Regions from separate parts of the Halovibrio sp. HP20-59 genome, predicted to be linked through region 2. Evidence: predicted binding sites of a transcription regulator. Region 2 holds the regulator's gene; each other region holds the start of a gene.
The links. The regulator FNR, encoded in region 2, switches genes on or off when oxygen is low (the NO sensors DNR and NnrR bind a similar motif). The targets are predictions, from matches to a motif close to TTGATNTANATCAA.
Positions count from the first base shown of each region.

Region 1 (7,500 bases), on a different contig from region 2:
GCATTGTAGCCGCCGTTATTGCCTCTGACGAAAACTCTCAGGTTCTAGGGCTGGTCAGTAACGCTTGGGCAGGCTTCGGTGCAGCGTTTGGGCCGTTGATTATTCTGTCGCTGATGTGGCCACGCACGAACGGTAATGGCGCCATCGCCGGTATGGTAGTGGGTGCTCTCACGGTTATGATCTGGATCTCGCTGGGCTGGAACGGTGAATTCCTGGGTGGCCCAGGTGTCTACGAGATTATTCCTGGCTTCATCGCGTCCTTCATTGCCATCCTAGTGGTGAGCAACATGACAGACGACTCGGGTGAATATCAGCATATCGAGCGCTAAACTAGCACGTAGGATGCATTCAGAGTATCGAGGAGGGCTCCCGCGGGAGCCCTTTCGTGTAGCAAGGAGAGACCCAGCATGAACGAAGCCAATCAACATCTGCATAGCGACGTGAGCGATCTACGCTCACGCATTCGCACCCACTATGATGCCAATGAGGCGGATGTGCTGCACAGGCTTATCGAGCGCATCAAGCTTTCGGAAGACGACCGCAATAAAGTCGCCGCCGTTGGCGCCAACTACGTGGAGCGTGTGCGTAAGGAAAGGTCGCCCTCGATGATGGAGGCGTTCCTGGCCGAGTACGGGCTCTCGACCACCGAGGGCGTTGGCCTGATGTGTCTGGCAGAAGCGCTACTGCGCGTGCCCGATGCGGAAACCATCGACGACCTGATCCACGACAAGATCGAGCCCTCCGACTGGGGCGCCCACCTGGGCAAGTCTTCATCTTCAATGGTCAATGCCTCTACCTGGGCGCTGCTGCTGACCGGTAAGGTGCTGGAAGAAGACCCCAAGGGCCCAACCCGAGCGCTGCGCGGCCTGGTTCGCCGCATGGGCGAGCCGGTGGTACGTAAGGCAGTTGGTCAGTCGATGAAGATTCTTGGCCGCCAGTTCGTGCTCGGCCAGACTATCGATGAAGGTATAAAGAATGCCCGCGAACTCGAGAAGCAGGGCTACACCTACTCCTACGACATGCTAGGCGAAGCAGCGCGCACCGACGAAGATGCCGTCCGCTATCACCAGGCTTATGCCAAGGCGATCTCCGCCATCGCCGAGCAGGCCAAGGGCGATGTCCGCGGTAGCCCCGGCATTTCGGTGAAACTCTCGGCGCTGCACCCTCGCTATGAATACACCCACCGCGACACGGTGATGGCAGAGCTATTACCCCGCGCTAAAGAGCTGGTACAGCAGGCCGCCAAAGCCAATATCGGTTTCAATATCGACGCCGAAGAGCAGGATCGGTTGGATCTCTCCCTCGATGTGATTGAGGCGCTAATGGCCGACCCCAGCCTGGACGGGTGGGATGGCCTCGGGGTCGTCGTGCAAGCCTACGGGCGCCGTGCCGCGCCGATGATCGAGACGCTCTACGAACTCTCCGAGCGGTATGACCGCAAGATTATGGTGCGGCTGGTTAAGGGCGCCTACTGGGATACCGAGATCAAGCTCTCCCAGGAGATGGGGGTCAAGACCTTCCCGGTCTTCACTCGCAAGGTCAACACCGATGTCAGCTACATGGCCTGCGCGCAAATGCTGCTCGACCGGCGTGACCGCATCTACCCGCAGTTCGCAACCCATAACGCCCACACCTGCGCCGCCGTTGTAGAGATGGCGGGCAGCGATAAGGACAGTTACGAGTTCCAGCGCCTGCATGGCATGGGCGAATCGCTGCACCATATCGTCAAAGAGTCAGAAGGTACTCACTGTCGCATCTACGCCCCGGTTGGCGCGCACCGCGACCTACTCGCCTACCTGGTACGCCGCCTGCTGGAGAATGGCGCCAACTCCTCGTTCGTCAACCAGGTAGTGGATAGCTCGATTCCGCCAAGCGAAGTCTCAAGAGATCCCATTGAAGGGTTTAAGCAGCTCGGCAGCGACGTCTCAAGCCCGTTGATTCGCCAGCCCGGCGAGCTGTTCGAGCCCGACCGCAAGAACTCCAGGGGCTACCGCATCAACGAACCGGCCTCGATTCTGCCGTTGCTCAACGCCCGCGAAGCGTTTGCCGATGCCACCTGGACAGCAGGCCCCATGCTGGTAGGAAACCCGGCTCCCCAGGGGCCTGCTCGCGATGCCGTCTCCCCCGCCGACGGATCACGGGTGATCGGCAAGGTACACGAAGCCACCCCAGCCGAGGTAACGGCTGCCCTCGACGCCGCGGAGGAAGGCTTCCGCGAATGGTCCGCTCGTCCGGCGGCCGAACGCGCTGCAGTGCTACGCCGCACCGCTGATCTCTACGAAGAACACATCGCCGAGCTGACAGTGATCACCACTCGCGAAGCGGGCAAGATGATGTTCGATGGCATCGCCGAAGTGCGTGAGGCGGTGGATTTCCTGCGCTACTACGCCAACGAAGGCGAGCGGCTGGAAGCGGAAGAGCCCGGCAACGCCCGCGGCATCTTCGTGTGTATCAGCCCCTGGAACTTCCCTCTGGCCATCACCACCGGCCAGATCGCTGCAGCGTTAGTGGCTGGCAATGCGGTCATCGCCAAGCCCGCCGAGCAGACACCACTAATCGCCGCCCGCGCCGTCGAGCTGATGCGTGAGGCTGGCCTACCGGAAGCGGCACTGCAGTTGCTGCCGGGCGACGGCCCGACAGTAGGCGGCCCGCTAACCAGCGATCCACGTATCGCGGGTGTTTGCTTCACCGGCTCAACCCCGGTGGCACAGATCATCCACAAGGCCCTGGCGGACAACGCAGGTCCCGACGCCGTGCTGATCGCCGAGACAGGCGGCCTGAACTCCATGATCGTCGACTCCACGGCGCTGACCGAACAGGCGGTGCGCGATATTCTGATCTCATCCTTCCAGTCGGCTGGCCAGCGCTGTTCTGCGCTGCGCATGCTGTATGTCCAGGAAGAGGCCCGCGAGCGGTTGCTCAACATGCTCTACGGTGCCATGGACGCGCTCACCATTGGCGACCCCTGGAATACCGATACCGACGTCTCGCCAGTGATCGATGTCGATGCCCAACAGGAAATCAACGACTACGTGGCGTCGAATGAGAAAGCTGGAAAACTGCTGAAGAAGCTGTCTGCGCCGGACACCGGCACCTTTGTTACCCCAGCGGTAATTGAAGTTGGGGGCATTGAAGATCTCGAACGAGAAATCTTCGGCCCAGTGCTGCACGTGGCCACCTTCAAGGCGCGGGATATCGATAAGGTCGTCGATGACATCAATGGCAAGGGCTACGGGCTGACCTTCGGCCTGCATACCCGCATCGATGACCGCGTGCAGCAGATCGTCGAGCGCATCCATGTCGGCAACGTCTACGTCAACCGTAACCAGATCGGCGCCATCGTTGGCTCTCAGCCGTTCGGCGGCGAGGGCCTTTCAGGTACCGGGCCCAAGGCTGGCGGCCCGCTCTACGTCAATCGTTTCCGCCGCACCGCTGCCGCTGAACGCCATGAGGTGAAAGAGGGTAAAGCCGTGTCACTGGGCGATCTTCAAGCTGCCTTCGACGGGCTGGATGCGCGCAACTGGGCGGCACGCACCAATCGGGTCGAGGTGCTGCGCAAGGCGCTCTCGGGCAAAGGCGGCGTCATCCGCAAGGCGCTCAATGAGACAGCGGCCCTGGATATGACATCGCAGACGCTGCCGGGACCGACGGGTGAAAGCAACCGCCTGGCAATGTATCCGAAGGGCTCTGTTCTGTGTCTCGGGCCGACGCTGGATATCGCCATTGCTCAGGCAGCACAGGCCCTAGGCACGGGCTGTGCCGCCGTCGTAGTGGCACCAGGTGCTGAGCAAGCTGTGAAGTCCCTGGTCGACGCTGGAGCACCAGTGGCCGGGCTTGATGGAAACGTCTCGGCTGAGGCAGTAAGCGAGGTCAAAGGCATTGCGGCGGTCGCCGCTGCGGGCAGCAGCGACTGGACACGTGAACTGCGAATTGCGCTGGCAAAACGCGACGGCGCCATCGTGCCGCTAGAGACCCAGACCATCTCGCCGGATCGCTACGTGGTGGAACGCCATTTGTGCATCGACACCACCGCGGCGGGCGGTAACGCCAGCCTGCTGGCAACCGCCGAATAGGTTCACCAAAAAGCTGGCGTCCTATTTCGCGACGTCATCAATAAGTTGGTATTAGGCCTTCCCGTGTAAGGTGCCCTGTCAGGCATCTTTTCATGGGAGGGCCTCTTCCGTTTTAGGACTTGTACATTTTAGCCCTAGAACGCTTCGCCCTTGGGCGCGCCGCCTACCTCTAATAGCTCTTGTCTAATAACTCTTGCCCTAGATCAATAACCAGTTTCCACCTTTTTATTAGACTCTTAAACATCATCAAGTGGCTCATCAATAGCCGCTTAGTAATGCAACCAGGAGTCAACTCATGCGTAAAGCCGCCCTTTCCACCTTACTCGTTTCCAGTATTGCCGCAGCGGCAATGATGACCAGCAGCCAGGCGTTCGCCTATGGCGCAGGTGACTTTTTTACCCGCGTGGGTATTGCGAAAGTGGACCCAAAAAGCGATAACGGCGAAGTACTAGGCGCCGATGTGAATGTCGATGCGGAGTCGAATTTTGCCTTCACCCTGGGCTATCGCTTCCACGATAAAATGGGCGTCGAACTGCTGGCCGCGCTACCCTTCAAGCACGACCTGCAGGTAGAAGGTGTGACCGATGGCTCTACCAAACATCTGCCGCCGACCCTCACACTGCAGTACTACCCGCTAGGGGGTACCGAGGCCCGCGTTCAGCCTTATATTGGCGCTGGCATTAATTACACCCGTTTCTCTGACGAAAAAACCGATATCGGCGCGTCATTGGAGCTTGACGACTCCTGGGGCGCAGCGGGTCAGGTGGGTGTGGACCTGCTAATTGATGACAACTGGGCGTTAAACGCTGCGGCGTGGTACATCGATATCGATTCCGATGCCAAAGTGGGTGGCGCAGACGCTGGCACCGTTGAGATCGATCCTGTCGTGGTAATGGCGGGCCTTAGCTACCGCTTCTAAGTAAGCCATCGGCCAAGCGCGGACGACAACGTCAACACAAAAGCCTGCCCTCTCTCGGCAGGCTTTTTGTTGACACATTTTGCGTTTAGCTCTCGGTCACAATCTTGTCGACCTTCTCCACCGCGCGTACAACGAGTAGTTGGTGGTGGGCAGGTGTTTTTTCCTGCTGCAAATAGGCCGCCACCGCGGGCGCCACCTCACACTTGGCGGGCATTGCTGCGTTCGCATCAATCAAAGCGTTTATACGGGCAATAAACACAAAGCGGATCCACTGGGGAAGCGACATCGTGTCGATACAAAACGGCTGTTGGCTAGCAAATGCGTCTGCGTCCGGTGTTGGCATACGCCACAAATCGGCGGCTTTCATCGAAGCTTCAAGCTCTAAAAGCGCGGTCTGCAGCGGCTGATAAGTACTCATAAATAGGTTTGTCACTACCTTGGAAAGTGAATAAATAAATCCTCTTATCATTATCCCTATTGCGCGGGCAGCTTGCCAATCAGGATCGCTTGATAATAGTTATCCATAGACCCACAGAAAACCTGCATGAGCCTGTGGATAAACTATGGAAAGGTATCGCAGCGCCTGCTCTCATGGGGCTTTCCCTCAGTTGTTTAATTTTTAACCGCACTGTCATAAATGGCCTGCCATTTGAACAATATTTATCAGCTTCTGCGGCTGACAGTGCCGCATCATCAAGGTAGAGTGCAGGCTTGCAACGCGGAAGGATGTCATGCAACCGATTCAAACCCTTGATGAGTTTTTTACCCGCAGCGGCGCAGAAGTCTCGCTTTACCATATGGGCCGCCATGTGGTCGCCTGCCCTCGGGCCTCCCTCGCCGCGTTTGAACATGGCGAGATAGCATGGCCAGAGCCATGGCAAAGCCAAGCGCGATTAGCCATTGTGTTTCGCCTCGGCGATATGCCCGAGCCTGCGATTTGGTTTTTAGCCTTACCACTGGATGAACAAGGGCTACTGGTGCCTGCCCAGCGCGATGCGTTTTTAAATCGGCTGCTAGAAACGCTCGGCCGCAACGTTTCGCAAGTCGGTCGCGAAGAAACAGCGGACGTGGATCATTTAATGAAGGATAATCCGCTCGCTTTCACGCCTAACGTTACTTTTCAAGCAACGTTAAATGCCCGCGCTACACAGGCCATGGGCTTGCCCGCCAGTCAGCATTTAGAGCCCGTTGAAGCCTACTTTAGCGGCCAACTCAGCATTGACTGGCAAGCCTTGGGGTTACAAGGGATCGCCGACTACGTCGCCCGCTTGGAAACGCCTGACGATGAAACGCTGGCTCAGCAAATTGGCTCACTGCCTACCGCCGTTATTCACTCATTGTGCTACTGTTTAGAACATCATGCTTTGTCTGCGGCGCTAGTGTCGGCGCTTCAGCGGCGAGGCGAGATTGCCGCCCAAGCAGGCGACGTTGAAACACTGTGTGCCTGTCTTCGTGCTGTGGGCAATACCGATAGCGCAGCAATTGGACAGTGGTATGGCCTGTTATTAACTGACACGGCGGCTTGCGGGCCTGATGTTCTCGCCGCCATGGCAGGCCGCGGTTGGCGCCACCTTGAAGATGCCCGGCGATTGCCGCTATTTCTGCAGCGTTTAGCCGAAGACAAGCGGACCGATTTCGCCGCGGTGGTGCGTGACCTTGCACTAATACCACGGCTACGTTTACCGGTCATGATGGCGCTACGGGATGCACCAGAGGGCTCCCCGGTCCAACGCCGATTAGCCTTTATGATGCAACACAGCAATGCTTGATTCGATGTTGTCACTTTTATTTGCAAGGAGCGAGCTTTGAAGGAATTACCCTATCAGGCTAAAGCGGTTATTGGTCGTCGTGAGATGGTGACGTTACCTGAGCTTGGGCTCCACCTTTGCTGCAAAGCCGACACCGGTGCACGCACATCTGCCCTGCATGCGGAAGAAATAGACACTCATGAAGATGAACATGGGCAATTGTGGGTGAGTTTTATTACCCACAGCGGAGGACCGGAAACACCGGCTCACCGTTATAGTCTGCACTTGCATGATAGACGCCGGGTCACCAGTTCCAATGGCCATAGCGAGTGGCGCTATGTGATCCGCACCCCAATGCAAATGGGCGAATTAAATTTTACCGTTGAACTGACCCTGACTGACCGCAGCAATATGCGCCATCCGATGTTACTAGGACGCCGCGCATTGCGACGTCTGCTTGTTGCACCCGGCGCCGCTTTTTTGCACGGTGAGCCTTAACCCCTTATTTAATCGCCTTAATTTAGGCCCGGAGTCTTCTACATGCATATCGCTCTGCTTTCGCGCAATCGCAATTTGTACTCTACCCGCCGCTTGGTGGAAGCTGCAGAGCAGCGCGGGCATACCGCCCGCGTGGTGGACACGCTACGCTGCTATATGAGTATTACCTCTCACCACCCCTCGATTCACTATAAAGGCGAAGAGATTGAGCCTTTCGATGCAGTGATCCCGCGCATTGGGTCATCGGTGACCTTTTATGGCT
Region 1 is NZ_JAWJUW020000016.1:48,249-55,748, forward strand. It holds gene putP (sodium/proline symporter PutP) at 1-329, shown strand, start outside; gene putA (bifunctional proline dehydrogenase/L-glutamate gamma-semialdehyde dehydrogenase PutA) at 408-4,073, shown strand; gene RZA33_RS15790 (OmpW/AlkL family protein) at 4,369-4,992, shown strand; gene RZA33_RS15795 (YqcC family protein) at 5,078-5,410, opposite strand; gene RZA33_RS15800 (DUF3549 family protein) at 5,724-6,761, shown strand; gene RZA33_RS15805 (ATP-dependent zinc protease) at 6,798-7,238, shown strand; gene rimK (30S ribosomal protein S6--L-glutamate ligase) at 7,281-7,500, shown strand, end outside.
Region 1: RZA33_RS15790 (OmpW/AlkL family protein) is a predicted target of FNR. The motif match lies at 4,267-4,280, and genes of this name have one in related genera.

Region 2 (7,500 bases):
CTCTTCGCTTGAACGGGACCTACTGCGCGAGGCGCTGCACATTGTGAAAGACTTCAAGCAGCGTCTTTCCCATCGTTATCATTTGGAGTATTCGTGAGTGGAATAGGGATATTGGACAAACACGTGGCGCTCTTTAGCGGGCCTCTACGTACCATGCGCCGTGAAAGCGATCGGCGCCGCTGTGCTCATTCGCCCTATGCGTGGCTATTTCAGCCCTATATGGGCGATGAGCTTGTCGCGCTGGCCTGTTATGAAACGTCCATGCCGTCATCGTCAGTGATCAGTGTTGCGGCGGTCGTGCTGAGTCAACAGCAGGTGCATACCAGCCGTGCCTTTGAGGCGACGCTAGGCACCGTCGAGCAGCCGGACAGCGCTTTACTACGACGTCATCAGTTGCTGTACAAAGTGGGTGAAATAACCGACTCAAACAGTAATAGCTTAAGCGCACTAGTGGAATTTATCGGCAATCGACCAATTGTGGGGTGGCAATTAGCAAAGCGAATTGGGGGGCTCAATACACTCCTTCGTCGTCGCTTGAACTTCGCACTGCCTAATGCCCAGGTCGATGTGGCGAAGCTGCACCAGCGCCAGCTGCGCCGCCTGCGCCCGTTGTTGGAGGCACCCAGTAGCTTTGCCCAGGCACTGGCGTGCTGGCAAGTACCCGCCATGGGAGGTCAGAGTGTACTCGGTGAGGCAACCTCAAGCGCACTGTTGTATATGCGTTTACAGCGCCTTATGGCGGAACTGCCTAGGGATGAGTAAGAGGCGCATAGGTTAGGGAGGGGCAAGCCATCGTTGGTTCAAGCGGTGAGTGTTGTTAGAATGATGCTTTAATTTTGCTCTCTAGCGTTTCTCATCTCACCATCTCCTCGGCAGTGCCTATACCATGCAATCGCTTGATCATTTTGCCCCCGCTGATTTTGAAACGACGTTATCCGCCCCCACGGACGCTGAGCACGATCAGTCAGCGCTGGCAGCCAAACAAAAGCGCGAATTTAACAAGCTGCAAAAGCGCCTGCGTCGAGAAGTGGGCAATGCGATTATTGATTACCAAATGATCAATGAAGGTGATCGTGTGATGGTGTGTCTTTCCGGCGGCAAGGATAGCTATACCATGCTGGAGATTCTGCGCAATTTGCAGCGCAACGCGCCGGTCAACTTCTCCTTGGTGGCGGTCAATTTAGACCAAAAGCAGCCGGGTTTTCCTGAACACGTGCTACCAAAATATCTGGATAAGCAGGGCGTGGAGTACCATATTGTCGAGCGCGATACCTACTCGGTAGTGAAAGAGAAAACGCCGGAAGGCAAAACCACCTGCGCGCTCTGTTCACGGCTAAGACGCGGCTCGCTTTACGGCTTTGCCGAAGAGATTGGCGCCAACAAAATTGCCTTGGGTCATCACCGTGAAGATATTTTGGAAACGCTGTTTCTGAATATGTTTTTCGGCGGCAACTTGAAAGCGATGCCGCCAAAACTGCTATCAGATGATGGTAAGAACATCGTTATTCGGCCGCTGGCCTACTGCAAAGAGGCAGATATCGCCGAATTTTCGCGGCTAATGGAATTTCCGATCATTCCCTGCAATCTATGCGGCTCCCAGCCCAATATGCAGCGCCAAGTGGTCAAAGAGATGCTTGCTGAGTGGGATAAAAAGTTTCCTGGCCGCTTGGAAAGTATGTTTAAAGCCGTCACCAATATCGCACCTTCGCAGCTCGCAGACCGTCAACTGTATGATTTTGCAGGGTTGGAAGCCAGGCAGGCAGAACTCTTGGCTGGGCGCATCCAGGCTTTTAACGTTAGTTAGCCGTTTGTTCTTCCTCTTCGGCGAGGGTAAGCAAACGTGGCATGTCGAGGATATTGACCTCACGGCCCGAAACTGCCACCACGTTTTGTTGCTGAAAGCGGCTTAATATACGGCTGACCGTTTCCACCGCTAAGCCCAGGTAATTGCCGATATCGGCCCTGGGCATGGAAAGGCGAAAGCTATAAGGCGAGTAGCCCCGGCGCCGAAAACGATCCGAAAGGGTAATTAGAAAGCTTGCCAGCCGCTGGTCGGCGGTTTTACGCGACAGCAGACGCATCATGCGCCGGTCATCGCGCAACTCTTTACTCATGCTGCGATACAGCTGGCCGCGCAGCTCAGGCAGCTCCTCGGAGAGTAAATCCAGGCGATCGAAGGGGATCTCGCAAATGGTCGTGGTTTCCAGGGCGATTACGCTGCCGGGGTACTGCTCTTCGTCAATGCCATCTAACCCGACTAACTCACTGGGGAGATAGAAATTGGTCAGCTGCTCGCTGCCGTTACCTTCGGCAGTGATCTGTTTCAAACTGCCCGAACGTACCGCGTAAACGCTGGTAAAGGTGTCGCCTTGGCGAAACAGCGGCTCGCCTTTTTTGAGCGGCGCTCGGCGACGAATAATCGCATCGAACTGCCCCATATCTTCCAGCTCAAGGGCAAGCGGCAGGCAAAGTGAGCTCAAGCTGCAGGTTTGGCAGCGTGCTTCGTGGAGTAGTGAGCGGCGATAGCTCATAGGTTCCGACATGCGTTGCTCCTTGAGTGGGTCACGCTTATCAATTAGAAAAACCTTACTTATTATAGCCGCTTTAGCATGCCTGCCCAAAGGTGATTAAACAATCTTTGAGTAGCGCTGACCTGTTTGCCCAGGTAGGTGAGTATCAAATGCCATGGCTAGATGGCGAATCAGTAACCGCCCCATGGGCGTGGCGTTAAGTTGGTCGCCGCTGCGGGTCAGTAAACCATCCTGCTCGGCAACCTCCAGGCGTTCAAGCGCGGGTGCAAAGTAGCGCGGGGCATCAATGCCCCAGCGCTGACCAACGGCGGCCAGGTCAATGCGCATATCGCACATCAGTCGCTCAATGACGTCTCGGCGGATAAGGTCGTCATTACTCAACCTTACGCCACGTCCCGTAGCTAGCCAGCCCTGATCCATCGCCGCTTCGTAGCGGGCCAGCTCGCTAGGATTTTGGGCATAGACGTCATCAATGCGTGAAATTGCCGAAACGCCAAGCCCGACCAAGTCGCACTGAGCGTGGCTGGAATAGCCCTGGAAGTTGCGCTGTAGCGAGCCTTCGCGCTGGGCAACCGCCAAGCTATCGTCTGGGCGGGCAAAGTGATCCATGCCGATATGCACGTAGCCTGCTGCGGTGAGCATTTCGATGGTGGTGCGCAGAATCGCCAGCTTTTCTTCGCCACCCGGCAAGTCATCGACATTGATGCGCCGCTGGGGTGCAAAGCGCTCGGGCATATGGGCGTAGTTAAACACTGATAGGCGCGCCGGGTTTAGCTCAATAACTTGACGCAGTGTATCCGCGAAGCTCTTTTCGGTTTGAAACGGCAGGCCATAAATGAGGTCGAGGTTGAGCGAGCGAAAGCCCAGGCGGTGGGCCTCATCCATGAGCGTTTCAGTGAGCACCCGTGGCTGAATACGGTTAATCGCTTTCTGCACCAGCGGGTTTAAATCCTGCACACCCAGGCTAATGCGGTTAAAGCCTAGCGCTTGAAGGTGGCGGAGGGTAAACACATCCGCTTCGCGGGGATCTATTTCAATCGCGTAGTCGCGATCAGCCGCGGACGAAAGGCCAAAGCGCGCATCCAAACGGTCAATCAGGTCGCCCATCTGGTTTAAGCTGAGAAAGGTGGGTGTACCGCCGCCCCAATGCAGCTGCTCCACCGGTCGTGATGTATCCAAGTGGCGGGCGGTCAGCACCATTTCCCGGTCAAGCCGGGTTAAATAGGGCTCGGCCAGGGCGGTGTTTTTGGTAGCGATTTTATTACACGCACAGTAAAAGCAGATCTTGCGGCAGAAGGGCACATGGACATAAATCGATAGCGAGCGATGGCTGGCATTGCTGCGTTCCATCGCCTGGGTTAGGTCGCTGGGCGTAAATTGGTCGTGAAACGACAGCGCTGTCGGGTAAGAGGTATAGCGTGGGCCACTGGTATCGTAGCGGCGCAGCAAGGCTTCATCCCACTCCGGCTGCGTGGGCGCTGCCGCAGCGGAAGCGGCACGAGGTGAAGCCGCAAGGGCATGAACGGGCATGGGAAAGGCGCTCCAACGTTAGGGACTACCGCTAGCTTAATCCTAGCGACCGGTACAAACGTTGAGCCACGTCATGCTATTAGAGGGTGTGCGCCGTGAGCGCCCACAACTGCCACAGTGCAAAAGCGATAATCGTCACCGCGGCCAGGCTGCGCGTTGCGGGGTGACGAATCAAATGGCTTAGCTGGCGCGCGGCGAGGCCTGTAGCGAGTAGTGCAGGGAGAGTGCCAAGACCGAATGCGCCCATGAGCAGGGCGCCTTGCAGCGGGTCGGCAATCGCCAAACTCCAGGCCAGCATGGAGTAGACCAACCCACAGGGCAGCCAGCCCCATAGTGCACCCAGCGCGAAGGCTTGGGGGATATGCACCACCGGCATTAAGCGCCTACCCACGGGCTCGATAAAGCGCCATAGGCGGCGGCCCACCGCTTCAACCTTGAGCAGTCCCTTCCACCAGTTGGCGATATACAGCGCCATTAATATCAGCATCAGCGCGGCAAATACCTGCAGCAGCAGGCGTGCCGTAGAGGAAAGCGAAAACAGTGTGCCTAGCAGGGCCACCAGCGCGCCTGCGCTCATATAGCTGATAATACGACCTGCGTTATAGCTGAGTAGCAGGCCGCCCATACGCGCCGGATGACGCATGCTGGGCGGCACTGCAAAGGTGAGTGCGCTCATGATGCCACCGCACATGCCGATGCAATGGGCGCCGCCCATCAAGCCAAACACAAACGCCGCCATTAGTGGCGGTAGATCAAGCCCCGTTGGATTCATGGCCGAGGCTCTTGGTCGTCGGGTGTGTCGGCCGCTGATTTTTCAGAAGGTCTTGGCTGTGCCTGCTGACGCTGGCGGCGCTGCTCAGGACTCAGGTCGTTTTCATCCTCGTCGAACAAAATGCGGTGCGCCGGGCCTTCTAAGTCGTCGAACTGATCGTTTTTGACCGCCCAGAAAAACGCCCAAACAGCAAGACCGAGCAGAATCAGTGAAAGTGGAATAAGCAGATAGAGAATTGTCATGCGGTCACCGGTTGTGGGGCACTCAGCGATGGGGTTGGCGGGCTGCGCCAGCGTGACAGCCGTAGGGAATTGCCCACCACTACCAGCGAGCTAAGCGACATGCCAATAGCCGCTAGCCAAGGCGGTACCAAGCCCATCGCCGCCAGCGGCAGCGCCGAAACGTTATAGCACACCGACCAGATCATATTTTGGCGCATGATACGCCGGGTGGCGCGGGAAACCTCAATGGCTTCAAAAATCCGCATCAAGCGCGGGCTTAGCAGTACTGCGTCGGCCCGGGTGCGAGCCAGGTCGGTGGCACCGTTCATCGCAATGGCCACATCGGCTCCCGCCAACACCGGTACGTCGTTGATGCCGTCGCCAATCATCACCACGGTTTCACCCGCAGCTTGAAGCTCTTTCATCCGAGCCAGCTTGCCCTCCGGGCTGATGCCCGCATGCCAGGTGGCGATGTTGAGCTGATCGGCCAGGCTTTCTACCGCGTCAACAGTATCGCCAGAAAGCAGTTCAACGGTTAAGCCCTTAGCCTGGAGCGCCGTGATGGTGGCGGCGGCATCATCGCGCACACCATCGTGCAGGCCAAACCAGGCGCGGGGCGTGCCGTCTTCGCTAAGCAGCAGCCACTGTCCTCTGGCGGGCGCCGCGATGGGTTCGTCAGTGGCGCTATCCATTGCGCCATCTATTGCACTATCCATTGCGCCATCTATTGCAAACCTGGGCTTACCCAGCCGCCAGCGGGCGCCGTTTAACGTACCTTCAAGGCCTTGGCCGGTGTGGTTATGAATATCTTTGGCTTGCAGTGTAGCATCCCGAAATGGTCGAAAGGCGCGGGCGATCGGGTGCTCTGAGTGGGCTTCCATGGCGGCGGCAATAGCCTGGGCGCGCTCAGCGGATAATTCACCGAACGGTTTAGTCTGAGTAAGCTGCATTTCCCCGCGGGTGAGGGTGCCGGTTTTATCAAAGATCACCCGAGTGACATTGGAGAGTGACTCTATGGCGTCGGCGCGGGTAATCAACACGCCGCGCTTGCGTAACTGGCCATGGCCTGCGGTTAACGCTGCCGGCGTTGCCAACGCCAGGGCGCAGGGGCAGGTCACCACCAGCACGGAGAGCAACACCCAAAGCATTCGCGAGGGGTCGATAAACCACCAGGCGATAGTAACGCAGGCTGTTACTATCAGCAGGCGAAGCACGAATAAATGCGCCATGCGGGCTGCCATTTGGGCCAGCCGCGGGCGGCTTGCAAAGGCGCGGTCGGTAAGGTCGACTATACCCGCTACCCGGGCATTGCGCCCGGCGTGGGTCACCCGAACCACCAGCGGGTTTTCCATATTTTGGCTGCCGCCGGTAACCGTGTCACCCACCCGACGGGTGACCGGTAGGTACTCGCCGGTCAGCATTGATTCGTCCAGGCTTGATTCGCCTTCTTCAATGATACCATCGGCAGGCACACCGTGGCCGGGCTTGATCAAGACTCGGTCGCCGGGAGCTAGCTCGGTGGCAGGCAGAATGCGCTCGCTGCCGTCGCTTTCTAACCGCGTGGCCGAAATCGGGAGTACGCCACTGAGCGCATTACCGCTATGCCCGCTGCGGCGTCTGGCGCGGCCTTCCACGTAGCGGCCAAAGAGTAAAAAGAAGGTAAACATGGCCACCGAATCAAAGTAGACCTCGCCGACGTTAAACAGCACCGCGTAGCTGCTGGCCAGGTACGCGCCGCCAATTGCCAGCGATACCGGCACATCCATACCCAGCACACCCGTGCGGAAGTCGCGCAGGGCGTTACGGAAAAACGGCTGTGCCGAGAAAAACACCACCGGCGTCGCCAGCGCGAACGACAGCCAGTGAAACAGTGCGTAGAAGTCGTCGCTGATTTCACCGGGGCCGGAAACATAGATCGGGATCGAGAACATCATCACTTGCATCATGCCGACCGCGGCAATAATCAGCCGTCGCACGGTCATACGTTCCTCGTGCTGCATACGCGCCTGAGCCTGGTCGGGCTCGTAGGGCTGGGCGTCATAGCCGATCGCTGCCAGTTCGGCCAGCAGTTGTGAAAGCTTCAGCTGCTGGGGGTTCCAGCTTACTCGTAGGCGGTGGTGAGTTAAGTTCACCGCGCTGGAGGCAACCCCCGATAAGGCATTCAAGCGGTGTTCGATCAGCCAGGCGCAGGCGGCACAGGTAATGCCTTCGATGGCGAGGGTCGCTTTGACATTGCCCTCATCGCCGTCGGGGTGCACAAACTGCGCCTGCAGGCCGGGGTCGTCAAACACCGACCAAGTATCTGCCTTGGCAGCCTGGCGTTCATCAGGGCGTTCAGGCAGTTCAGTACGGTAGCGGTAGTAGCTTTCAAGACCACCATCGACAATGGCATGGGCCACCGCTTCGCAGCCGGGGCAGCAGAGCGGATGGGTCTCTTCATCCAGGG
Region 2 is NZ_JAWJUW020000001.1:131,773-139,272, forward strand. It holds gene RZA33_RS00625 (DUF294 nucleotidyltransferase-like domain-containing protein) at 1-97, shown strand, start outside; gene RZA33_RS00630 (DNA polymerase III subunit epsilon) at 124-762, shown strand; gene ttcA (tRNA 2-thiocytidine(32) synthetase TtcA) at 887-1,804, shown strand; gene fnr (fumarate/nitrate reduction transcriptional regulator Fnr) at 1,797-2,543, opposite strand; gene hemN (oxygen-independent coproporphyrinogen III oxidase) at 2,628-4,061, opposite strand; gene RZA33_RS00650 (sulfite exporter TauE/SafE family protein) at 4,141-4,833, opposite strand; gene ccoS (cbb3-type cytochrome oxidase assembly protein CcoS) at 4,830-5,075, opposite strand; gene RZA33_RS00660 (heavy metal translocating P-type ATPase) at 5,072-7,500, opposite strand, start outside.

Region 3 (7,500 bases), on a different contig from region 2:
TGGCGGGCAACGCCTTCATCGCTAATAAGCAGCAAGTCATGTATGTCGCCACCCGTGAGCAGGATTGGTCGGGCAATTACTGGAGCGACTACCTGGGCTGGGATCTTGACGATAACGGTATCGGCGACACCGCTCATGAACCCAATGACGCCATGGATCATCTTCTCTGGCGCCACCCATCCGCGCGCCTGTTGATGCAAAGCCCTGCGGTGTTGGCACTGCGCTGGGTGCAACGTCAGTTCCCGGTGTTTCGTCCCCCAGGGGTCAGAGACAGCGCGCCCTTGATGAGCGAGCCCGGCCTAGAAGGAAATGCTCCATGAACCCAGTAATAGAACTACAGCGTGTTACCAAGCGTCACGGGGCGCTGGTGCGCCTAGCTGAAATTGATCTCACCATCAAAGAAGGCGAGATGCTCGCCCTGCTGGGACATAATGGCGCGGGCAAGACGACCATCATGAAACTCATACTGGGCTTAATTGCGCCCAGCTCGGGCCATGTTGACGTCCTCGGTGGCGCTCCAGATGGGCCGCATGCCGAACGCCTGCGGCGTCAGTTGGGATATCTTCCTGAAAACGTCACCTTCTACGAACAGCTCACCGGGCGTGAAGTACTTACCTACTTTGCTCGTTTAAAGCAGGCTGACCGCCATCAAGTAACGGTTCTGCTTGAGCGTGTGGGCCTGGTCGAAGCCGCCGACCGTCGCGTTAAAACCTACTCCAAGGGCATGCGCCAGCGCCTTGGGCTGGCCCAGGCTTTACTAGGGTATCCCCGGCTATTGTTGCTGGATGAACCCACCACCGGCCTTGACCCCGCCGCCACCCGCGATTTTTATCAAGCGGTAAAAGCCCTACGCGACAACGGTTGTACCGTGCTGCTCTCTTCCCATGTACTGCCCGGCATCGAACCCTATATCGACCGCGCCTTGATCCTAGGCAAAGGGCGACGCCTAGCCCTGGGCAGCCTTGAACAACTGCGCGAAGAAGCACAGCTACCGCTCACGTTTCGTATCCACGGCACATTGCTGGCCATGCAGTCTCAACTCTGGAAAGCCATGTCCCTTGAGCCTACCCCAATCAATGAGCGCTGTGTTGAGGTCAACGTGCCCGCGGAAAATAAAATGCAGGTACTACGTCAATTAACCACCATGCCGAATATCGACGACATCGAGTTATCACCACCTACCCTTGAGCATCTCTACACGCATTTTTCTACTCGCCCCGCCTCACTGACGCCAGGAGCCAGCGCATGAAGGCCATGTTCATCGTCGCCGCCAAAGAGTTCCAGGATGGCCTGCGCAATCGCTGGGTACTGGCGATCACCGTGATCCTTGCCGTTCTGGCAATGGGTCTTGCCTACTTTGGTGCCGCTGCGAGCGGCGGTCTTGGTTTTACTTCACTGGCCACCACCCTGGTCAGTTTATCAACTCTAGCCGTTTTTCTGATCCCCTTAATCGCGCTGATGCTAGCCTACGACGCCGTTGTCGGTGAGCAGGAGGCCGGCACGCTACTACTGCTACTCACCTACCCTATAAGTCGTTCGGCGTTGCTGTTTGGTAAGTTCTTCGGCCATGGGATGATTCTGGCTGTCGCCACGCTACTTGGTTTTGGGATCGCGGGTATTGTTATTGCGTTGGGCGCTGAAGGCGTACCGCTTATCCAACTAACCGTCGGCTTAGCACGATTGATCGCCAGCAGTGTGCTCTTGGGCTGGGTGTTTTTGGCCTTTGCCTACCTGATCAGCGTAACGGTCACCGAAAAGGCACGGGCCGCCGGGCTGGCACTGGGAGTGTGGTTTCTGTTCGTGCTGGTATTCGATCTAGTACTGCTGGCGCTACTGGTTGGCGTCAAGCAGGGGGGCGACTGGCTCCCCTACCTGATGCTGCTCAATCCCACCGACAGTTTTCGCTTGATCAATCTATCTGGGTTCGACAGCACACAGCTAGAAAGCGGTATCGCGGCTATCGCGCAGCAAGGCGCGTTCCACTCTGCCTGGCCGCCCTTGGCAATGCTGGTTTGGGTCGTAGTGCCCCTGCTATTGGCCGTCCGTCGCTTCCACCGTCATACCGCTTAATATCATCTCTTAACATCATTTTATTAACGAGGATTGACCATGCCCGCCCTGCTGCCCATTCTGGCCCTTATTACTTTGCTCCTGGCCGGTTGCAACAATGCCACTGACAGCGCCGAAAGGATGCCGCCTCAGCCTATTAGCGACAATGACATCTGCCATGTATGCGGTATGTTTATCACCGAATTCGAAGGCCCCAAAGGTCAGGCATTTATGCAAAGCCACAGTGACGCGCGTAAGTTCTGCTCCACGCTGGAGATGTTCGTTTTCCTCCAGCAGCCCGAAAATCAGACCCAGCTGCGCCACGCCTATGTACATGATGTCGGCGTGACACCCTGGGAAGCACCTAAAGACGATGCCTTTATCCCTGCAGCAGACGCTTGGTATGTGGTCGGCCATGATCGGCGCGGCAGCATGGGCCACACCCTTGCGCCGTTCTCCAGCCATGAGCGTGCCGAGCAGTTCGCAGAAGTTCATGGTGGCGAGATAATCACCTATGACGATATCGACCTGGAATTGCTCGCCCAGCTCGGGCGCCACGAAGGGAGCGGCCATGCCGCCCACTCAATGGCAAACTAGAGGATAAAAGGAGGAGGCAAGATTAAAAGCGACCGCGCTTCAAGCTATCCAGGAGAGAGGGCTTTGGCGAATAGCAGCCCCCACCATATAAGCGAAGATGGCCACCGCCACGACGGCGGCTATGGCACGCGCTTTGGGCGTTGGCCCGCGTTTAATCGCGATGGTGCCAACGCCAATATAGGCCAGTAGCGCCAGTAACTTGGCGCCAAGCCAGGGAAGCTGCCAGGGCCATACAGAAAGCAATACCATCAAAGTCACCCCCAGCCCCAACAGAGCCGTATCAATAAGATGAGGCAATACTTTGACCCAACGGGAGTTGAGTCGCGGGTTTTCCTGTACCGACCACCAGGCGCGCACTACAAAGAGCGTGATGCTCAGCGCAGCGGCCGTCATGTGCAGGTGCTTGATGAGGAAATAGTGCTCCATGGTAACCGTCCCTAGCCGACGTTAACCGCATTGCCGTGATGATCGAAGGCAAGATAGGCGGTGATATTACCCATTTGCAGCGACTCCATCATACGCTGGAGCTGCCTTTCAACCTCGGCGTCATCTTTTGGGTCATCCATTGCAGCTGTGAAAACCAGATCCCATTCGATCTCGGTACGGCGTGACTCCTCGACCAACGCCGCCATGCTACTCAGTTCCTCGGTTGACTTGTCTACGCATACCACCGGTACCAACACACCCCCTTCTCCCTGTTCGAAGCGACGACGCTGATCAGCATCGGGGAAGTCAGGCAGCTCTGCGCGAACGAACACAAACAGCAGTCGTTGGGGCTGAGGTTGTTTACGCGCTTCCTGCAGTAAATCGGCAAACGTCGCTATGGTCATAAAATGGGCCTTATCGCTAGTGGTTTAGAATCAGAAGGTGAGAGAGAGTAGGTAAGAATGAACAGGTAAGAATGGACAGTTGAGACTAATAGGTGGCGTTACTCGGGTGACTCTACGAAAAGCCACAGCAGCAGCATTACCATGAATAGAGGTATCAACAGGCTAAGTGGCGCCGCGCGCCAACCATAGGCTTGGACTACCAGAGGTGCCATCCGCAAGGAAAACCCTACGCCCGCCGCTAACGCCAGAAAAAGGGCGACACAAAGACGCGCCCAACGACCAGGCATCCAGCCTTTGGCGTGGGCGATGCCCGTCGTAATCACCGCACCTCCCAGTCCAAGCCCAGCTCCCACCAACAAAAACTCCCACGGCTGGCTAGCCATCACGAACCCGCCCAGCGTCAACGCCAGACTCCATAATAGCCACTGCATCAAACGGCAGGTGTCTCCCCGCCTGGCGATATACCAGGCCGGCCAAGCCAAAAGCACACCGCTACTCAACGGAACCATCACATAGAGGGGCTGTTTTGCGAGCAGGCCATAAAGTGTCCAGCTAGCCACCGCTAACGCGCTTGCCAACGGCATTATCAGCATGGCTACCAGTAACTGATAACCATCGACGGGATGTATTGATGTCTCCAACGCGGGAGGCGGCACGGATGATGGCATGGCGTTTCCCAGCGAGGGTATAAAGACATCGGAAGACATGTAAGAATTGTCTGTAAATACTGGACGTAGGTCAAAAAACATCGGAGGTAGGTCGGCTAACCCCAAAGGGATAGCCCTCGTATCAAAATGCAGACAGTGCCACACTCCCTTACCTCTTCCGCGCTATCGGAAATGCCATGAAATTACTTCAGCGCTCCCTGGTTGCTCGCATTATTGCGTCCTTACTTGCCATTAGCGGGATGGCACTCATCAGCATCACTCTGACCATGGCAATGTCTAACAGCAGCCGTGGCGATGCTGCCGCGATTAATGTCGCTGGCTCATTACGCATGAATGCTTATCAGATCATGGGGGCCTTACAACGCTTGGAGTATGCCCCGGAGGAGGCAAGCGAAGAGCAACTAGCCCGCTTGGTAGCGAGCTTTGATCAGCGTTTAAATGGCACAACCTTACAGCAAACTATCCCGACGGATGACCGTCACGAGCGCCGTCGTCAGTTGGAAAAGATTCAGACCTACTGGCAGCGCACCCTTCGCCCTACGCTACAGGCTCAGCCCAGCGCCGCTGAACGTGATCTTGATACGCTGGAAACGATGATCGTTGCGATGGTTAATGACATCGAAGGGCTAGTGACCTACCTGGAACAGAGCACCGAGGCCAAGGTGCGCCTGCTTGGCATGATGCAAGTCCTCTTTTTAGTGCTGATCGCTATTGTGGTCGCAATCGCCCTCTACGATGTTCGCTACAATCTGGTAGTCCCTTTGCGTCAACTGATGGTGCTTGCCCGGGAGGCGGCACAGCGTAACTTCAAGCCACGCTCCGAGCTCCGCGGCAGCGACGAGCTGGCATTGTTGGGCCATACTTTTAACAAGATGTCTGCCGAGCTGGCAACCAGCTACGCCGCGTTGGAAGACAAGGTATCGCGCAAGAAGCAGGAGCTTGAGCGCAGTAATCAGGCGCTGCGGGTGATGCACGATGCCAGCCGCTCGCTTTATGGGGGCGGTAACGACCTGTGTTCTAGCGCAGCGCCCATGTTACGCGAACTGGAGAAGCTGCTGGATGTCGGGCCGATACGGCTTTCGCTAAACGACCCCTTCGACCAACGGGAAATGCCGGTTCTAGAAACCCACTCGCGCACACGACCAGAGTATTGCCGTGACCAGAAGTGCCACGCCTGCCTGATCGATCCTCGCCCCCTGGAAATGGTGGCCAATAACCAGTCACAGTGCTTACTGCTACCGATTAGCGTAGGCGATACGCTGCTCGGCACCCTGGAAGTGTGGTATCCCCAGGAGCGGCTCAACGATAGCACCCGTCGGCTGCTCACCATGTTAGCCGACCAGCTCGCCACGGCGGTGTACCTGCAGCGGCGTATCGAGGAGCAGCAGCATGTCACGCTGATCAACGAGCGAACCATCATTGCGCGCGAACTGCACGACTCTCTGGCACAATCGCTGTCTTATCTTAAGATGCAGGTCGCCCGACTCGAACGCATGCAGCAAAAAGAGGCAACCCGAGAAGCCCAGTCCGAGGTATTCGATGAGCTGCGTAACGGATTAAACAGCGCCTATCGCCAACTGCGCGAACTGCTAACCACCTTTCGGCTTAAACTCGAAGGCCCGGGCTTACAATTCGCCCTGCGTCAGACTGTCGATGAGTTCACCCAACGTATGGGAGCAACGGTCGAGCTTGACTACGACGTGCCGCCTTACCTACTTAACCCCAACGAAGAAATTCACGTGCTGCAGATCATTCGTGAAGCGCTGGCCAATACCCACAAGCACGCCAAAGCCCACTGGGCTGCCGTGACGGTGCGCTTTGCCGATGCTCAGTTGCTGGTTCGTATCGAGGATGACGGCATTGGTCTGGAAGACGACAGCACACCGCCAATGCACTATGGATTGGTGATCATACGTGACCGGGCCAACACCCTGAACGGAGAACTGAGCATCGCCAATCGCCCCAAGGGGGGAACTGGTATTGAACTAGTATTTACCCCGTTGACTGCTCGCTTAATTCAGCGGCAACCTTCTCAGGCTGCCGCTGACTCTCATTTAGGTACAGGGATCTCTTAATGACGCTAACAACCGCTAACGATACACCTGCCACCCTAATGATCATCGATGACCACCCGCTATTGCGCCGGGGCGTGGCTCAGCTGTTTGAGCTTGAAGACGACCTTGAATTGGTTGGCGAGACGGGCAACCCTGAAGAAGGCATCGCGCTGGCCCTCAAACTTGAGCCGGACCTTGTTTTGCTGGACTTAAACATGCCAGGCGTCAATGGATTAGAAGCGTTGCGTCGCCTGCGGGAGGCTAACTATAGCGGCCGTGTGGTGATGTTTACCGTTTCGGACCATGAGGATGATGTGGTCGCGGCGCTGCGCAATGGTGCCGACGGTTATTTGCTAAAGGACATGGAGCCCGAAGACATGGTGCGCCAGCTGCGTCAGGCTGCCCTGGGCCGCATGGTCATCAGCGAAAGCCTGACCGCCCTACTCGCTGAAGCCCTGCGTAATCAGCGCAATGCGCCCACCACCCCTGACATTCATAACCTAACGCAGCGCGAACGCGAGATCCTACAACAGCTTGCTGGCGGCCTCTCCAATAAACTTATCGCCCGTAAGCTGGATATTACTGAAGGTACAGTCAAGGTCCACGTCAAGCACCTACTCAAAAAGCTCAACCTGCGCTCACGCGTGGAAGCCGCCGTCTGGGCCGTCCAGGAAGGCCTTGATCACTAGTCAGTTCTGTGTGGTTACCTCCAAAGACTCCCAGGGTACTTTTGCTCTGACCCACCTTTACCCCCTCTCGACTTTTCCTCTTTAAAATCAATGAGAATGGTTTTTTCAGCGACTACCTCTCAAGAGGTATGCCGCTGATTTTACTGCTATTTCCACCTATTCCCCAACTCCCTCCCCAAGCGTATCTTGCCTTCTAACTGCCAAATGCAGAAAGGTTTGATACCACGGGGAAACCGCCATGAGTAAAAGAAACGCCGACATTGAGAAGTGGGATGTCGAAGACGCCCAATTCTGGGAGCAGGAAGGCAAACAGATTGCCAATCGCAACCTATGGATATCCATTCCCAGCTTACTGATGGGCTTTGCTGTTTGGATGATGTGGGGAATGATCACCACCCAGATGCAGAACCTGGGTTTTCAATTCACGGTCAACCAACTGTTTTCCCTGACCGCACTTGCCGGCTTGGCGGGTGCGACATTGCGCATCCCAGCATCGTTCATGATCCGCATAGCAGGCGGGCGTAACACCATATTCCTGACCACTGCGCTACTGATGATTCCCGCCGCCGGTACCGGTATCGCCTTGATGAACCCAGGCACACCTTTCTGGGTG
Region 3 is NZ_JAWJUW020000006.1:21,109-28,608, reverse strand. It holds gene RZA33_RS08685 (nitrous oxide reductase family maturation protein NosD) at 1-320, shown strand, start outside; gene RZA33_RS08680 (ABC transporter ATP-binding protein) at 317-1,249, shown strand; gene RZA33_RS08675 (ABC transporter permease) at 1,246-2,070, shown strand; gene RZA33_RS08670 (nitrous oxide reductase accessory protein NosL) at 2,110-2,646, shown strand; gene RZA33_RS08665 (SirB2 family protein) at 2,686-3,072, opposite strand; gene RZA33_RS08660 (ribonucleotide reductase subunit alpha) at 3,084-3,476, opposite strand; gene RZA33_RS08655 (hypothetical protein) at 3,575-4,144, opposite strand; gene RZA33_RS08650 (type IV pili methyl-accepting chemotaxis transducer N-terminal domain-containing protein) at 4,321-6,219, shown strand; gene narL (two-component system response regulator NarL) at 6,219-6,887, shown strand; gene RZA33_RS08640 (antiporter) at 7,126-7,500, shown strand, end outside.
Region 3: RZA33_RS08650 (type IV pili methyl-accepting chemotaxis transducer N-terminal domain-containing protein) is a predicted target of FNR. The motif match lies at 4,205-4,218, and genes of this name have one in related genera.

Region 4 (7,500 bases), on a different contig from region 2:
CTTTGGGCACCGGCAGCATATGGAAAATGCTGCCACCGTCGTTATTAAGAATCACCACCACCAGCGGCTGAACCGCCTGCTTTAACAGCGCCAAACTGTTGAGGTCATGCAGTGCGCTGGTATCCCCTAGCACGATGGTGGCTGGCTCTGGGTAGGTGCAACTGAGGCCATAAGCCGTCGCAATCAGACCATCGATACCGGAAGCCCCGCGATTGGCCAATACCCGCAGCGGCGTTTTACGATGCGTACCCAGCATATTCATTAGCCGCGCGGGCAGGCTATTGCCTATAAACAGCTGCCCTTGCGCCAACTGCGCTAAAAGGTGACAAACTCCCACTTCTGAAAATGTCCTACAGCGCTCTTCCACAAGCTGACTAGTGCGGTGTTGGAAGCCAGCCAGCTGATGCCAGGGAGGCTGCTCAGCTATCGTTGGCAAAGCGGCTATAAAGTCGGCGGGCGAACATATCAAGCGGCGCTTAACGCAGTAGTCGGGATCAAGCCGCTGGGGCAGCGGATCGACCAACCAGACATCCTGCCACGGCTGTTGAGCCATAAACTGCGTCAGCCGTTTGGAAATTAACCGGCCACCAAACTGCAGCAGCACCTCGGCTTTGGCGAGTTCAGCGTTGAAACGCTCATCATGCAGCGCCAGATCAAAGTGAATCAGATTGTGAGGGTCAAAATGAATTTGGCTCTGTATGTCGGCCAGTAGCGGCCAACCCAACTGCTTGGATAGCTCAACAATCTGCTGCGCCTGCTGGGAGTCATCAACACTGCCTACCACCATCAGGCCACGCTGCTGGGCAAACGTTTCCCACTCGTTGTTGAGCGCTGGAACCGCCGTACTGGATGACCAATCACTCCACGGTTTTGACGTCGTTAGCCAGCTCCCCAGTGGGGCGAGATAGTCACTGGCATCCACCAGGCAACTGCCGGGGTAAAGCGGTTCGCGATAACGGCAGTTAATGTGGATGGGCCCAGGCGTGCGGCGCTGTTGATCAATGGCTTGATCAAGCGTGCTGAGTAGAAATGCTGCTTTTATCTCAGCATCCGGCGGCGGCAGGTCGTGGTGAACAATGGTATGGCGGGAGAACATATCCCGCTGGTCAATCGCCTGGTTGCTGCCGTTATACAGCAGCTCAATGGGGCGGTCGGCGGAGAGCACAATGAGCGGCACGCCGAGCAATTTGGCTTCCACCACCGCCGGATAAAGGTTGGCTACAGCGGTGCCCGAGGTAGTGATAATGACGACCGGGCGCTGACTGCCCCGGGCAATGCCCAGCGCCATAAACCCCAGCCCACGCTCGTCAAAGTGGCAGTGGCAACGCAGCCCGGCGTGTTCGCTGGCGACCATGGTCAAAGGCGATGAGCGTGAGCCTGGCGCCAGCACTATGTCGCGCACGCCTAAGCGGTAGAGTTCTTCCAGCATTAGCGCCGCCCACACATGATTGAAGGTAGCATGCTCTTGCACAAAACTGTCCTTAGCAAGACCGTCCGACGCGAATGTCATTTCCGTTATCCCATCCCTAGTAGCGACATAATGTCAGCAATTTTAGTATCCAGTTCGCGCCACTCCTCGTCTGGCTGGGAGCCTGTCACAATGCCTGCTCCGGCATACAGGCGAATTGTTTTTGGGCCGATATGGGCACAACGAATGGCCACCGACAGATCGCTGCTAGTGTGACTAATTCGGCCGACAACGCCCGCATACCAGCCACGTTGATGAGGTTCATAATGACGAATAAATGCCAATGCCGACTCGCGGGGAACGCCGCCTACCGCCGGCGTAGGTGGCAGCACTGCGAGCAGTTGCTGGTCGGTAACGCCATGGTGAAGTTCAGCGTGAATCAGACGGCGGATATGCTGCACCGAGCGCAGCTTCATAATATGCGCCTCGCCCATCTGGACTTGAGAAGAGAGCGGCTCAAGCTGGGTCAAAAGCTGCTGATAGACGCACTGGTTTTCCAGTCCGTTTTTCTTATCGGCAAGTAGCTCATCGGCAAGCGTATGATCTTGCTGAGTATCACGCCCACGGCGGGTGGTGCCTGCCAGCGCCTCGCTAATCAAATACCTGCCTTCACGCTTGTAAAGCCGTTCCGGTGGGCAGCCGATAAACGCCTCCTGCGGAGTGAGCTGAATACCAAAGTGAAAACAGTCGGCGGCACCGGCCTGCCAGCGTGCCAGCAGCGCCCAGGGGTTGGGTGTTTCAGGTGTCGTCAGGCAGGTCTCCCTGGAAAGCACTACCTTCGGGGTATGACCCAGTTGATCAGGATGAGTAACCCGCGCCACCGCCGCCGTCCACTCTTTCTGCGCAGGGCGGTCTTCACGCTGATAAACATGCGGCAGCAAGCAAGGCAGCGGCTGCCCCTCTTCCAGGGCAGCCAAACAGGCGCGGGCCTGGGCTATCTCAGCTTCTGGGCAGCGGTCATCAAAGCGGAGGTTGAGTGATAGCGTCGTCTCACCTTGATGGCGCCTAAGCTCTATACGCGGCAGCAAAAAATGGCAGCCCGGAAAGTGCTGCCACCCTGACGTACCGGGGTCGAAGGCCATGCCACCGAAGTAGTCCGGCTGCTCGCCACCCATAGCAGCCAGTGCGGCAAGGTCGGCATCCAGCGCCGCTAGCGAACCAAACGCCTTAACAACCCCCAGCGCTGCATACTCAACGGTGCCAGCATCACGGGACTGCCAATAGAGGCGAGGGTAAACGCTCTGCCTATTTAACCACCCCTTCAGGTTTTCAACCTGGCAGGGGATACTTAGGCGAACGAAGCCATTCGCGCCTGTTTCAGACAATGAGTCGAGCCGATGTTGAAGCAACTCAACGGGGCTTTTGGTTTGCATAGTTAACATCAGGAAAAAGTGAACTATCCCACATAAAGAAGCCTGTGTGCGAGCGTCAATTCATCGTACGGAAATCAATCACTTGGCGATTACCTCTCAATAAGTCGCCCATCATCACGTAGACTAAGGGTGTAGAGGCTGCCCGTAGTGTGGGAGAAGGCAATGCTGCTTGTTTTGACTTGGATCTACTTTTCAGCAATCAATCGTACAGTACTGAATGTTTGGCAACTGTCACGCTAGCCGCTCTTTAAACGAAAACTGTTAACAGGAATATCGACATAATGGAACTACGCGCTAAGCGTCGCCACTACCAAGCCTGGTTGCTAGCCGCTCGCCCCCGAACACTTCCACTGGCGTGTGCGTCTATTTTATTGGGTAGCGGGCTAGCGGCGAGTGCCGATGCTTTTAATATGGCAGTGCTGTTACTGGCGCTGCTAACCGCCGTTGCCCTTCAGGTGTTGTCTAACCTAGCCAACGACTACGGCGATGCGGCTTCGGGCGCTGACAACGAACAGCGCATCGGCCCTGCCAGGGCGGTCGCTTCTGGCTTGCTTAGCCCTCCAGCGATGCGCAGAGGAATGCTTGTGACGGCAGGCATCGCCGCACTGTCGGGGCTTGCCTTGCTCATCATCGCCTTTGGGAATCAGTGGGGGCAGATTGCCACTTTCTTATTACTCGGCGCCGCTGCCTTATTAGCCGCGGTTACCTACACCGTTGGGCTGGGCGGAACGCCCTACGGCTACCGAGGGTTCGGCGACATTGCGGTCTTTGTATTTTTTGGACTACTCGGCGTATTGGGCACCTACTATCTCCATGTACAGCAGCTAAGCTGGCTACCGTTTCTACCTGCCGCCGCCTGCGGCTTATTGGCCACCGCCGTGCTCAATGTTAATAACGTGCGCGATATTGAAAGCGATGCACGCAACGGCAAAATCACCCTGGCGGTGCGGCTTGGCCGCGCTAAGGCGATTAACTATCACTGGGCGCTGCTGGGCTTGGCGCTACTGCTCACCTTGATCTATTTAGTTGCGCTGCCGGTGTCGTGGGTGGGCTGGAGCTGCCTGCTGGTGGCCAAGCCCCTGATTGATGCCGCCAAAACGTTAAGCCATACCCGTGATGGCGAGATGCTAACCGGCATGCTGAAGAAAACGGCCATTTCGACGCTGCTTTATAGCGTGCTGCTCTCTATTGGCTTGACGCTGTTTTAAGGCACTATTTGAAATAGTGCTTAACAAAGCGGGGCAATCACCCCGCTGACAACTGACTTAATTGAGTAACGCGAGCCCTACAGCACCACCTCATAACCCTCAAACTTGGGCGGGCCAAGATAAATACCTTCCGGCGCTTTAGCATTGGCATGCGCTTTGCGGAAAGCGTCTGACTTGGTCCAATCACGGAAGGCTTCTTCGGATTCCCACACGCTGTGGGAGATAAACACGGTGTGATCTTCCTGCTTTTCACCCTGGAGCATCTTAAACTCTTTGAAGCCCGGCACTTCATCCAGATGAGAGTCGCGGTTGCGCCACACCTCTAAAAAATCCTCTTCGCGGCCTGGGGCAATCCGAAAACGGTTCATGGCGATATACATCGTTACTCTCCTACTGGTTTGTTCCTGCAGAGTTGATCCTGCTGGGTTGATTACGCAAACGCTACCTTGATGGTAACGTCATGGCTTAGCGGCGAATAGTCTCATTAGCGAATAGCCCTCAACCGTCAGGTATCCGTATTATCAATGGCTAAGGCACCTATCCAGGTCGTTTGGTTCAAACGCGATTTACGCATTCATGATCACGCGCCGCTATCTAACGCAGCCGCGGCAGGCCCCACGTTGCCCGTATTCGCTATTGAATCCGGCCAGTGGCAAGCGCCGGATAGCGCGCTGCGCCACTGGCAGTTTGCCGCTGACTCACTGGTCGATCTTTCTCACGCTCTAGATACACTTGGCTTACCGCTGTGTATTTGGCAGGGCGATATTGTCAATTTGCTAAACGCCCTAAAAGCTCACTATGGCCACATTACCCTTCACTCCCACCAGGAAACCGGCAATGCATGGAGCTTTGAGCGGGACAAAAGCGTTCATGCCTGGTGCCGTCAGAACAACGTTGCTTGGCAGGAAGTGCGCCAGCAGGGCGTAGTTCGCGGGCTTAGTAGCCGCACAGGCCACCAGAGCCGCTGGGAGTCTCATTGGGAAGCGCTAATGACGGCTCCTACCGCTACTGCCCCGCAAAACGCGCAAGTGGCTGAGGGCTGGCAAGCCTTCCATCGCATCGATGTTGCACAGCTTCATGGCCTAACGTTGGGGTTTGATACCACGCCCTGCCCCGAGCGCCAGCCCGGTGGCCGCAGCGAAGGCCGCGCAGTCTGGCGCAGCTTTATCAACCAGCGCGGGCGGCGCTATCGCGGCTCGCTATCTAAACCGCTGCTGGCCTGGGAGTTTGGCTCGCGGCTTTCGCCCCACTTGGCCTGGGGCACACTTTCGATGCGCGAAGTGGTGCAGTCACTGCGCCGCCAGCGAGCAAAACATGCTGAAGATTCCCAATGGGCTCGCTCGCTGCGCGCCTTTACCTCACGGCTTTACTGGCACTGCCACTTTATCCAAAAGCTGGAAAGCGAGCCGAGCATAGAGTCGCAAACCCTTCACCCGGCGCTGCGCGGCCTGCGGGAGCGCAACCCGGAACACCCCCACCTGATTGCCTGGAAGCGCGGCCAAACCGGCGTGCCGTTAGTAGATGCCTGTATGCGCAGCCTGATCGCCACCGGCTGGATCAATTTCCGCATGCGCGCCATGCTGATCTCCCACGCCACTTTTGGCTTAGGGCTGCACTGGTACGAACCCGCCCTGCACTTGGCCCGGCTATTCACCGACTTCGAGCCCGGTATTCACTACCCTCAGGTGCAGATGCAGGCAGGCGCCACCGGCACCAATGCACTGCGGGTGTATAACCCCATCAAACAGGCGGAAGATAACGACCCAGATGGTGAGTTTGTCGCCCGCTGGGTGCCAGAATTAACCGCCCTGCCGTTAGAGTGGCGCGCCAAGCCCTGGGCTCTGCCGGAAAGCCTACGCCAGCGGTTCGGCTTTCAACCCGGCAAGCACTACCCGCTGCCCAACGATTTTGAACATGAGGCGCGCTACTGGAAGAAGATGCTGTATGAGCTTCGCCGCACCCCAGATGCCAGAGAGGCCAGTCAAGCGATTGTGGATAAGCTCGCCAGCCAGCGCCGACCTCCTGCTCAGCGCGCTAAAAAAGCAAAACCCGCCAATCGCCAGCAGCTCTCGCTGTTTGATGAGGGTGGGTTGGAGGATAGGTAGCGGTTACGCTTGGCTATGGTTAACTAATCTCTTCGCCAGAAGGCGTGGCTGGATTGGCGCCTACCCTATTCATCTGATGGTGCCACTTAGCGACGGTCGCACTCTATTTGACGATGCCATAACCGACACGCTCGCGGCCTTTTCGACATGCTTGATCAATAGCTTATCGACACCCCGACCGCTGTAGCTGGGCAGAACTGCAACGCTTTCAAGTATAAATTGGCTGCTTTCCGGATAGGCCACCACGTACCCCACCAAACTCGACTGGCTTGTAGCTACAGATACAAACCCCTTAGCTACTTGGCCCGCAAAATCAGCATTCATGGGCGCAGGCTCTCTATCCATGCGCTGCACGTACTTCACATAAGCTTGCTGCGCGTATTGCTGGATATCTATGACGTCAGTTGCGATGGCTGTACGGATTTCGACAGAAGTCATTCTAGAGGGCATCTTCCAATGGTCGTGTAGCCGTTTAACGTTTGGTTAAGGGGCGGACTTTAGCCCATCACAGTGAGCGAAGCGAACGGTTTGAGCCAGTTATTATGTTTCTGGTGACTCCGCAAAAGCGAAGACCGTGTGCTTTTTGAAAAACTGCATTCCCCAAATACTTGTGCCGTCCTCGCAAAACTGAACTTTATAAACGAAGGTTCCTTTGTTTAGAGTATGAGCCTCCAGGCAATCCATTAAACTCATAATTGATCTAGCAAACTCAGGCTTTATGCTATGCGTCGGAAAGACAGTTATTTTTGGATTACGCCCTAGAGCGCGGCCCTTCTGTAGCCAGTATAAACCCCTAATGACTCGTGAAATTACTTTACTGTATCTTTCACCATCGAACGTAACTGCAACGGCTGGCTCTAGAATCGAGCCGCGAAGATAGGCGCGTACGTTCTGTTTTGTGCTGAAAATTTGATCGGCTATTTTCTGATTTTTTCCAACTGTTCGCGCTATCCAGTCAATAACCAAATCCGGTTTCTCATGGAATTCTCCTGTCGAAAACCCCATTAGAACTTTAAATTCTTCGTCTTCTACAGCAGAGCCATTGTTACAGTCAGCACAGGCCGGCACAGTGTTGAAATTTATATCGTTGTCGCGTGGCTTTGGATAAATACCTTGAGGCGGAATGTGATCTTTAGTGGTCGCGGCATTTTTACCGCACAGTGCGCAGAGGTTAGCCATAGTTCACCGAAGAAGAAATATAACGTTTGGTTAAGGGCGGGCTTTAGCCCCTCCCAGTGAGCGCAGCGAGCGATTTGAACTGCTAGTTAGGTGCCTACCTCATGAAGCAAGCGTACAAGTGCTTTTTCTATTTTCGGGGCAAGCTGTTTTTCATTGTATATATGCGG
Region 4 is NZ_JAWJUW020000003.1:70,721-78,220, forward strand. It holds gene menD (2-succinyl-5-enolpyruvyl-6-hydroxy-3-cyclohexene-1-carboxylic-acid synthase) at 1-1,510, opposite strand, end outside; gene RZA33_RS04520 (isochorismate synthase) at 1,516-2,841, opposite strand; gene RZA33_RS04525 (1,4-dihydroxy-2-naphthoate polyprenyltransferase) at 3,123-4,049, shown strand; gene RZA33_RS04530 (antibiotic biosynthesis monooxygenase) at 4,127-4,429, opposite strand; gene RZA33_RS04535 (cryptochrome/deoxyribodipyrimidine photo-lyase family protein) at 4,574-6,154, shown strand; gene RZA33_RS04540 (GNAT family N-acetyltransferase) at 6,224-6,592, opposite strand; gene RZA33_RS04545 (hypothetical protein) at 6,695-7,333, opposite strand; gene RZA33_RS04550 (hypothetical protein) at 7,420-7,500, opposite strand, start outside.
Region 4: RZA33_RS04525 (1,4-dihydroxy-2-naphthoate polyprenyltransferase) is a predicted target of FNR. The motif match lies at 3,016-3,029, and genes of this name have one in related genera.